2 regions of the Streptomyces sp. M92 genome follow, and region 2 is predicted to be linked to the other one. Evidence: riboswitches for the same ligand, from Rfam matches in the RefSeq annotation. Region 2 holds a riboswitch; the other holds the start of a gene.
What was found. Region 2 has a riboswitch for S-adenosylmethionine ahead of M6G08_RS01850 (aminotransferase class V-fold PLP-dependent enzyme). Riboswitches for the same ligand answer to the same signal wherever they lie in the genome.
Positions count from the first base shown of each region.

Region 1: another riboswitch for S-adenosylmethionine. It lies ahead of thrC (threonine synthase); the one in region 2 lies ahead of M6G08_RS01850 (aminotransferase class V-fold PLP-dependent enzyme).

Region 1 covers NZ_CP101137.1:7,649,095-7,654,172, forward strand. The annotation lists gene M6G08_RS35285 (cold-shock protein) at 230-433, opposite strand; gene M6G08_RS35290 (MoaD/ThiS family protein) at 840-1,115, opposite strand; gene thrC (threonine synthase) at 1,251-2,564, opposite strand; SAM riboswitch class I at 2,583-2,730, opposite strand; gene M6G08_RS35300 (glucosyl-3-phosphoglycerate synthase) at 2,865-3,809, shown strand; gene M6G08_RS35305 (hypothetical protein) at 3,820-4,458, opposite strand; gene M6G08_RS35310 (alpha,alpha-trehalose-phosphate synthase (UDP-forming)) at 4,621-5,078, shown strand, end outside.
Region 2 covers NZ_CP101137.1:405,207-410,284, forward strand. The annotation lists gene M6G08_RS01845 (glycerate kinase) at 1-643, shown strand, start outside; gene M6G08_RS01850 (aminotransferase class V-fold PLP-dependent enzyme) at 568-1,950, opposite strand; SAM riboswitch class IV at 2,098-2,214, opposite strand; gene trpD (anthranilate phosphoribosyltransferase) at 2,299-3,363, opposite strand; gene qcrB (cytochrome bc1 complex cytochrome b subunit) at 3,495-5,078, opposite strand, start outside.

The DNA.
Region 1 (5,078 bases), 7.2 Mb from region 2:
GGGCCTCACCGACCCGGTCCTTCGTTGTCACTCTCACCTTCAGAGTGCTAACGCAATGATTAGCACTCGCCCCCATCGAGTGCAAGCGCCTACCGAGGATCGGGCCGCACGCTCAGCCACCCGCGAACAGGGAACCGGGGCGTCCGTCCGGGCAGCCCGAAGGGCCCGCACCCCGGGTGAGGTGCGGGCCCTTCGGAGAAGAACCGGTTGCTTGCGGTGGCCGAACGTCTCAGGCGCTGAGGCGAACCATGTCGGCCTGTGGGCCCTTCTGACCCTGCGAGATCTCGAACTCGACCCGCTGGCCTTCTTCGAGGGTGCGGTAGCCGTCCATCTGAATCGCGCTGTAGTGGACGAAAACATCCGCACCACCGTCGACCGCGATGAAGCCGTACCCCTTCTCCGCGTTGAACCACTTGACGGTGCCCTGAGCCATGCCTAACTCCCCTATTACTGGCCCTTGCACAGATCCGCACTTCGCGGACCCGGGTCAGACCTCACCCCCCACGACTGGGGGCGTGCGCCGGAACGCGTCGACCGCGGCTGAATGTATCTGTCCAACTGCCGTCTGCAACAGGTCAATCGGACGAGAAATCTGGACGCACCCGGTCCGAAATATGGCGAGCTTTCGCCTGAATTCGGGTCAAGTCGGGTGACACAAAAGGAGCAAAAGCCGCGAAATGCGTCTGCATTTTGGCTGCATCTTGTCGGACGCAAAGCAGGAACTCAGGGCTCCGGGATCTTCGATCGGGAGCGCGTTCCCCAACTCTACCGCGCTCAATCACATGGAATTGCCCCCTCCGCTTCTCTCACGGAGGGGGCAATGGGCACTACGAGGCGTGTCAGCCGCCGGCGACCGCCGGGATGATGGAGACGCCCGCGCCGTCCGGCGTGGCGGTCTCCAGGCCCTGCTCGAAACGCACGTCGTCGTCGTTGACGTACACGTTGACGAAACGGCGCAGCTTGCCCTGGTCGTCCAGGACGCGGGCGGCGATGCCGGTGTGGTTCTTCTCCAGGTCGGCGATGACCTCCCCGAGGTTCGCGCCGTCGGCGCTGACCTCGGCCTGCCCACCCGTGTAGGTGCGCAGAATGGTCGGGATACGGACGGTGACGCTCACTTCAAGACCTCCGGTCGGATTTTCACAGACGGTGGGGCAGCGCCCCGGGGGCGCGGGGGCCGTGTCGAATATGCGGCTACCGCCGCGCGGGCGCGAACCAGCCCCCACCGGCCCGCAGACGAAGAACGAGCAGCGCTACGCGAGACCGGCCTCGCGGAACGAATCCAGGCTGGGACGAATCGTCGCGGTGAGCCCCGTACCCGCCACCGCGTCCAGCGTCTTCAGACCATCCCCCGTGTTCAGCACGACCGTGGTCAGCGCCGGGTCCAGCACGCCGTCCTCGACGAGCTTCTTGGTCACGCCCACCGTCACACCGCCGGCGGTCTCCGCGAAGATGCCCTCCGTGCGGGCGAGCAGCTTGATCGCGTCGACGACCTGCTCGTCGGTCACGTCCTCCACGGCACCGCCCGTGCGGCGCGCGATGTCGAGGACGTACGGCCCGTCCGCCGGGTTGCCGATCGCCAGCGACTTGGCGATGGTGTCCGGCTTCTGCGGGCGTACGACGTCGTGCCCGGCCTTATACGCGGTGGACACCGGCGAGCAGCCCTCGGCCTGGGCGCCGAAGATCTTGTACGGCTTGTCCTCGACCAGCCCGAGCTTGATCAGCTCCTGAAGACCCTTGTCGATCTTCGTGAGCTGGGAGCCGGAGGCGATCGGGACGACGATCTGGTCGGGCAGCCGCCAGCCGAGCTGCTCGCAGATCTCGTACGCGAGGGTCTTGGAGCCCTCCGCGTAGTACGGGCGCAGGTTGACGTTGACGAAGCCCCAGCCCTCGCCGGCCGGGTCGCCGATCAGTTCGGAGCAGAAGCGGTTGACGTCGTCGTAGTTGCCCTCGATGCCGACCAGCTCACCGCCGTAGACGGCGGCCATGACGACCTTGCCCTGCTCCAGGTCGTGCGGGATGAACACGCAGGAGCGGAAGCCGGCGCGGGCGGCGGCGGCGCCGACGGCACCGGCGAGGTTGCCGGTGGAGGAGCAGGAGAGGGTGGTGAAGCCGAAGGCGCGGGCGGCCTCCAGGGCCTGGGCGACGACGCGGTCCTTGAAGGAGTGCGTCGGGTTGCCGGAGTCGTCCTTGACGAAGAGCTTGCCGGCCTCGACGCCCAGCTCGCGGGCCAGGTTGTCGGCCTTGACCAGCTTGGTCCAGCCCGGGTTGATGTTCGGCTTGGTCGCCACGTCGGCGGGGACGGGCAGCAGCGGCGCGTAGCGCCAGATGTTCGCGGGGCCCGCCTCGATGCGCTTCCGCAGCTCCTCGGTGTCGTACGCCGAGAAGTCGTAGGCGATCTCCAGCGGGCCGAAACACTCCTCGCAGGCGAAGAGCGGGCCGAGCGGCACGCGGTGACCGCACTCGCGGCAGGAGAGGGCCGCGGCGGGACCGAGGTCGACCGGGGAGGCGGCGGAGGGGGTGGAAGCGGTGGTGTCGGTGTTGCTTGCGACAGTCTGCACAGCCATGTGAGGCGAGGCCCTTTCTCCTCATCTTCCTCACGACGCATCTCGCCGTGAGACGGATTTGGCACCTTCCCTAGCCGGGAGCCTCGCCACGTCCGTGTGACAAGAACCGACTGGAGGGTTGCCGGGGCTTCATCGGGCCGTATCCCTCTGCCCCTCTGGATGAGCGGTGTTCAGTTGTTGGTCACGCGGCGACCCCGGCATGCGATGGTCACCCGCGTTGTTCAAGACTGTAACCGACGGCCATGACAGTTGAGATAGTCGTCCGAACCGCGAGATGGATCACAGAGGGAGCCACCGACCGTGCTGGAAGAAGTCGAGCGCTGGCTGGACGCACGCTCCTGGTCCGTGACGGACCGGCCGCTCCAGCGGCTCCTGGCCGCCAAGCACGCCGGCGGGCAGACGGTCAGCGTGGTGCTGCCCGCCCTCGACGAGGAGGCGACCGTCGGCGACATCGTCTCGGTGATCCGCCGGGAGCTGATGGAGCGGGTGCCGCTCGTCGACGAGCTGGTGGTGGTGGACTCCGGTTCGCGGGACCGCACCTCGGAGGTGGCCGCGGCGGCGGGCGCCCGGGTCGTGCACCGGGACGCGATCCTGCCGCGCATCCCGGCGGTGCCCGGCAAGGGCGAGGTGCTGTGGCGCTCGCTGCTGGTCACCGACGGCGACATCGTCTGCTTCGTCGACGCCGACCTGCGCGAGTTCCGCGCCGACTTCGTCTCCGGCATCGTGGGCCCGCTGCTCACCGATCCGGACGTGCACCTGGTCAAGGCCATGTACGACCGGCCGCTCGACGCGGCGCCCGGTCAGGGCGGCCGGGTGACGGAGCTGATGGCCCGCCCGCTGCTCAACATGCACTGGCCGCGGCTGGCCGGCTTCGTCCAGCCGCTCGGCGGCGAGTACGCGGCCCGCCGCTCCCTGCTCGAACAGCTCCCCTTCCCCGTCGGCTACGGCGTCGAGCTGGGGATGCTGGTCGACGCCCTGCACCTGGTGGGCCTGGACGCCCTCGCCCAGGTCGACGTCGGCGTCCGCAGGCACCGGCACCAGGACGGCCGGGCGCTGGGCCGGATGTCCGCCGCGATCTACCGCACCGCCCAGCTCCGGCTGGCCCGCGGCCATCTGGTCCGGCCCGCCCTCACCCAGTTCGAGCGGGGCGCCGACGGCTTCGAGCCGCGCACGTACTCCGTGGACACGGAGGAGCGGCCCCCGATGACGGAGATCGCCGAGTACGCGGCCCGCCGGGTGGCGTGAGGGAGGGGCCTCAGCCGGTGACGCCGTCCGACCAGCGCCAGGTTCCGCCCGCGTCCGGCTCGCAGGTCAGGTACTCGCCGCCGCGGCCGTGGGTGCTCAGGCCGCGGTGCTTCTTCGCGCAGAACTGGCCGTCGGCGTAGCAGTTGCCCGCGGGGCTGGTCAGCTCGCAGGCGCCGGTGCCGCTGCCGGTGCCGCCGGTGCCGGCGTCCTTGGTCCTCTCGGGTTCGGGGGTCGGGTCCGGCTCCGGCGTGCGCAGCAGGCGTCCGGCGCAGTCGCGGCCGTCGCGGGGGACGGTGAACGTCACGCCGTCGGGGCCGTCGGTCTGCTCGCAGACCTCCTCGTCCAGGCCCCAGGTGGAGGCCTGCCGCCCTGTCCCCTGGAGTTGGACCGTGTAGTCGACGTGGGCCGCCTTGGCCGCGAGCACGGCACCTCCGACGTCGCGGCCGGTGTGGTCCGGCAGCGTGACGGCGGGCGTGGGCGGCTCGGCGCTGTCGGACACCTCGGGGGTGGCACTGGGGCTCTGCGCGGCGGTGGCGGCGGCGCTCGCGGGCCGCTCGTCCGCCTGCGTACCGGTGCTTGAGTCGCCGCAACCGGCCAGCGCCAGCGCGGAGGCCGCGACCAGTGCCGCGGAGGCCGCGAGTCCGCGCATGCGTACACGTACGGGCACCGGGCCCACCCCCCAGAAAGTTGAAATGTGCACCGCATATCCTCGACCTGCTCACATCTCCCACACAAGTGGTGTGACCGAATCGCGGCCGAAGTGATCCCCGGGCACGTTTGAGCTTTTCGGGGCCGGGCTACGTTGAGGCGTATGGCTGCAAGCTTCGGTACTGCACAGGTGCTGGTCGCCTCCAATCGGGGGCCCGTCTCGTACGAGGTGCGCAAGGACGGTTCACTCGACGCCAAACGGGGCGGGGGCGGGCTGGTCTCCGGGTTGTCGGCCATCGGGCCGGACGCGGGGGCGCTGTGGGTGTGCTCCGCGCTCGGCGACGGCGACCGCGAGGCGGTGCGGCGCGGGGTCGGCGAGGACGGCGTGCGGATGCTGGACGTGCCGGCCGACGTGCACGCGGACGCGTACAACGGGATCGCGAACTCGGTGCTGTGGTTCGTGCACCACATGCTGTACCAGACGCCGCTGGAGCCGGTCTTCGACGCGGAGTTCCGGCTGAAGTGGGCCTCCTACGAGAAGTACAACCGGGCGTTCGCCGAGGCGCTGGCCGAGGAGGCCGCCGAGGGCGCGGTCGCCGTCGTGCAGGACTACCACCTGAC
Region 2 (5,078 bases):
CAACGTGCTGTGCGGGGAGCGCGGGGTGGCGCGGGTGTTCGGTCCGCAGAAGGGGGCGACGCCCGCGCAGGTCGAGGAGTTGTCGGCGGGACTGGAGAACTGGGCGCGCGTCCTCACCCGCGACCTGGGCGTCATCGGCGCCGACCTGCGCACGGGCCCCGGCACCGGCGCCTCCGGCGGGCTGGGCGCGGGGCTGGCCGCCGTCGGGGCCCGGCTGCTGCCCCGCTTCGACGTCCTCCTCGACCACCTCGACCTGGACGCGCGGCTGGCCCGTGCCGACCTCGTGCTCACCGCCGAGGGCGCCCTCGACCACCAGACGCCGCGCGGCAAGGTCCCGGCCGAGGTGGCCCGGCGCGCCAAGCTGCACGGGCGTCCCGTCCTGGCGCTGGCCGGCACGCTGGGCGAGGGCGCGCACGAGGTGCCCGGGGTGGACGCCTTCCACGGCATCATGCCGGCGCCGATGGCGCTGGCGGACGCGCTGGTGCGCGCGGCCGAGCTGCTCACCGACGCCACCGAGCGGGCGCTGCGGATGGTCCTGCTCGGCTCGCGGCTGCCGGGCCGGGCGGCTCAGACCGCGGAGGTCCCGGCGCCGGTGTCCGCGGCGGACCTGTCGGGCACGCAACGGCCGTCCTCCGTGCGGTAGTTCCAGCGGGCGCCGTCGCTCACCAGCTCCCTGACGGCGTCCACGAACCGCTCGACGTGCTCGTCCGGGGTGCCGGCGCCGAAGCTGACGCGGATGGCGTTGAGGGACTTCTCGCCGGGCGCCGCCTCGGGGGCGCCGCACTCGCCCTGCGTCTCGGGGTCGCTGCCGAGCAGGGTGCGCACCAGCGGGTGGGCGCAGAAGAGGCCGTCGCGCACGCCGATGCCGTACTCGGCGGAGAGCGCGGCGGCGAAGTGGGAGCTGTTCCAGCCGTCGACGACGAAGGACAGCACGCCGACGCGGGGGGCGTCGTCGCCGAAGAGGGACAGCACCCGCACCTCGGGCACCTCGGCGAGCCCCTCCCGCACCTTCCCGATCAGGTACTCCTCGCGGGCGACCAGCGTGTCGAAGCCGGCCTCGGTGAGCGCCTTGCAGGCGGAGGCGATCGCGTAGGCGCCGATGACGTTGGGCGAGCCCGCCTCGTGCCGGGCGGCGCTGTCGTGCCACCGCACGTCCACGCCGCCGTCCGCGCGCCGGGAGACGCTGCGGCTGGCGCCGCCGCCCGCGAGGTACGGCTCCGCCTCACGCAGCCAGTCGGCGCGGCCGGCCAGCACGCCGGAGCCGAAGGGGGCGTACAGCTTGTGCCCGGAGAAGGCGACCCAGTCGACGTCCAGGTCGCTCACGGAGACGGGGTGGTGCGGGGCGAGCTGGGCGGCGTCCAGGACGATCCGGGCGCCGTGCGCGTGCGCGGCGGCGGCCAGTTCCCGCACCGGCCACAGCTCGCCGGTGACGTTGGAGGCGCCGGTGACGCAGACCAGGGCGGGTCCGTACGGCTCGCGGGCGGCGAGGGCGCGCTCCAGGGTCTCGACGGCCTGCGCGGGGGTGCGCGGCGCGTCGAGGTAGGTCACGTCCGTGTCTCGCCAGGGCAGCAGCGAGGCGTGGTGCTCGGTCTCGAAGACGAAGACCCGGCAGCCGGCCGGCAGCGCGGCGGCGAGCAGGTTGAGGGAGTCGGTGGTGGACCGGGTGAAGACCACCTGATCGGTGTCCCGACACCCGAGGAACTCGGCGACGGTCCTGCGGGCGTTCTCGAACAGGTCGGTCGACAGCTGCGACAGGTAGCCGGCCCCCCGGTGCACGCTGCCGTAGTAGGGCGCGTAGGCCGCCACGTCGTCCCAGACCCGCTGGAGGGCGGGCGCGCTGGCGGCGTAGTCGAGCGCGGCGTAGGTGACCTCGCCGCCGGTGACGAGCGGGACGGTGACGTCCCGGCCGAGAACGGGCAGCGGGGTGGCGACAGCGGTGGGTACGGACATGACGGACTCCCGTGAGGACCAGCGCGGAGAAGGGCGCTGTGAATGAGAAGAGGAAGGGTGTGCGGAGGCGGGGCTCTGCGGCCCTATCGCATTCGCTGGTTCACGGAAGACTCCCTCGGACGACCCAGGACCCCTGGTTCCGCGAGGGGTCCGCGCTTGCCGTGAACCTTGCTGTCCACGGCCTGGTCTTCACCCGGGGCACCCCGCCACGGACGGAGGGTTGCCGGACAGTCGGCCGGGGCCTCATGACTGTCACTCATGACCTGTCGAAAAACCTATGGGAAGTGATCGGCGCCCCGCAACCCGAGTCCGGATCGCGGGACGCTCGTCACACGGGCGGGAGGGCGGCTACGCGTGGGTCGTGGCGACCCAGCGCTCCAGGACCCGCCTGGCGGCGCCCGAGTCGATCGACTCGGCGGCCCGGTCCATGCCGACCCGGATCTGGTCGGTGAGCGGTCCGTCGCCGGGGTCCAGGGCCACCAGGGCCGCCGCGGAGTTCAGCAGCACCGCGTCCCGCACGGGGCCCCTCTCGCCGGCCAGCAGGCGGCGGGCGACGTCGGCGTTGTAGGAGGCGTCGGCGCCGCGCAGCGCCTCGACCGGGACCAGTTCGAGGCCGACGTCCCGCGGGTCGAAGGTCTCCTCGGTCACCCGGCCGTCGCGCACGACCCAGACGCGTGAGGTGGCGGTCGTGGTCAGCTCGTCGAGGCCGTCGTCGCCGCGGAAGACCAGGGAGGAGTGGCCGCGTTCGGCGAAGACACCGGCGATGATCGGCGCCATCCGGGCGTGCGCGACGCCGATCGCCTGGGACTTCACGCCCGCGGGGTTGGTCAGCGGGCCCAGGAAGTTGAAGACCGTGCGGATGCCGAGCTGGCCGCGGGCCGCCGCCACGTGGCGCAGCGCGGGGTGGAACTTCACGGCGAAGCAGAAGGTGATGCCGGCCTCCTCGGCGACCTCCGCCACCCGCTTCGGCGTCAGCTCCAGATTGACACCCAGCTTCTCCAGGACGTCGGAGGCTCCGGATGCCGAGGAGGCCGCCCGGTTGCCGTGCTTGACGACCTTGGCGCCCGTGCCGGCCACCACGATCGCCGACATGGTGGAGATGTTGACGGTCTTCGCGCCGTCGCCGCCGGTGCCGACGATGTCGACCGTCCGCCCCGGGACCTCGATCACGTTGGCGTGCGCGTACATGGTGCGGACGAGACCGGAGATCTCCTCGACGGTCTCCCCCTTGAACCTGAGGCCGACCGCGAAGCCGGCGATCTGCGCGTCGGTTGCCTCGCCGCGCATGATCACGTCCAGCGCCCAGGCGGTCTCGTCGGCGGTCAGGTCCCGGCCGTCCGCCAGTCCGTTCAGCAGGGCGGGCCAGGAGCGGCCCGCCGCGGTGTCGCCTCCAGCGGGGGTCAAAGCGCTCATGTGCCGCTCCTGAATCGTGTGCATGACGGAGAGAAGGTGTGCTCCCACCCTATCCAGCCCCGGGCACGGCGAAGGGCCCCGTCCGCGGAACGGACGGGGCCCTTCGACCGTGGTGTGGCGACGCTGGAGGGTCAGTGGTGGCCGTGGCCGCTCGTGATCTCCTTGTACTCCTCGACGGTCGGCTTCGGAATCTGCGACTCCGGGCCGTAGTACGACTTGCTGAGCTTGGCGCGCAGCTTGTCCGTGCGCTTCACCTTGCGCTGGACGCCGTTCTCGTCGACCATCGGGCCGATCTCGGCCGGCTTGTACTGCTCGTGGGCCGTGAGCGTGTGCAGCTGCTCCTGGCTGAGCGGCTCGTGCACCTCGATGAACTCACCGTGCGGCAGGCGCTTGATGATGCCGGACTCGCGCCCGTGCAGCACCTTCTCCTTGTCCCGGCGCTGGAGGCCGAGGCAGATCCGCTTGGTGATCACGAAGGCGATGACCGGGCCGGCGAAGAACCCGATGCGGACGAACCAGGTGACCGCGTTGATCGACAGGTGGAAGTGCGTGGCGACGATGTCGTTGCCACCACCGATCAGCATGATCATGTACGCCGTGACCCAGGCGACACCGAAGGCCGTACGGGTCGGGGCGTTGCGCGGCCGGTCCAGGATGTGGTGCTCGCGCTTGTCCCCGGTCACCCACGACTCGATGAACGGGTAGAGGGCGATGACCGCGAGGAAGATACCGAAGATCACCAATGGGATGAACACGCCCAGGACCAGTGTGTGGCCCCAGAAGTTGATCTCCCAGCCCGGCATGGCGCGGACCAGACCCTCGGCGAAGCCCATGTACCAGTCCGGCTGGGCGCCGGTGGACACCATGTCCGGCCGGTAGGGGCCGATGCTCCAGATCGGGTTGACCGAGGCGATGCCGGCGATGGCCGCGATGACACCGAAGACCAGGAAGAAGAAGCCTCCCGCCTTCGCCATGTACACCGGCAGCAGCGGCATGCCGACCACGTTCTTGTTGGTCTTGCCGGGGCCCGCGAACTGCGTGTGCTTGTGGTAGAAGACCAGGATCAGGTGGCCGACCACGAGACCGAGCATGATGCCCGGCAGCAGCAGGATGTGGATCGAGTAGAACCGGGCGACGAAGTCGGTCCCGGGGAACTCCCCGCCGAACAGGAACATCGAGATGTACGTGCCGACGATCGGCACGGACAGGATCGCGCCCTGGGTGAAGCGGACACCGGTGCCGGAGAGCAGGTCGTCCGGGAGCGAGTAACCGGTGAAGCCGGTGAACATGCCGAGGACGAACAGCAGGAAGCCGAACAGCCAGTTGATCTCGCGCGGCTTGCGGAACGCGCCGGTGAAGAAGACGCGCATCATGTGCACGAACATGCCGGCGAGGAAGATGATCGCCGCCCAGTGGTGGATCTGCCGGATCAGCAGACCGCCGCGCACGTCGAAGCTGATGTCGAGCGTCGACTTGTACGCCTCACTCATCAGCTGTCCCTGCATCGGGACGTAACTGCCGTGGTACTCCACCTCGTTCATCGACGGGTGGAAGAACAGCGTCAGGTACACACCCGTGAGGATGATGATGATGAAGCTGTAGAGGCAGATCTCACCGAGCATGAAGGACCAGTGGTCCGGGAAGATCTTGCGCATGTTGGCCTTGGCCAGGGAGTAGATCCCGAGCCGGCCGTCGGCCCAGTCGGCGACGCGTTC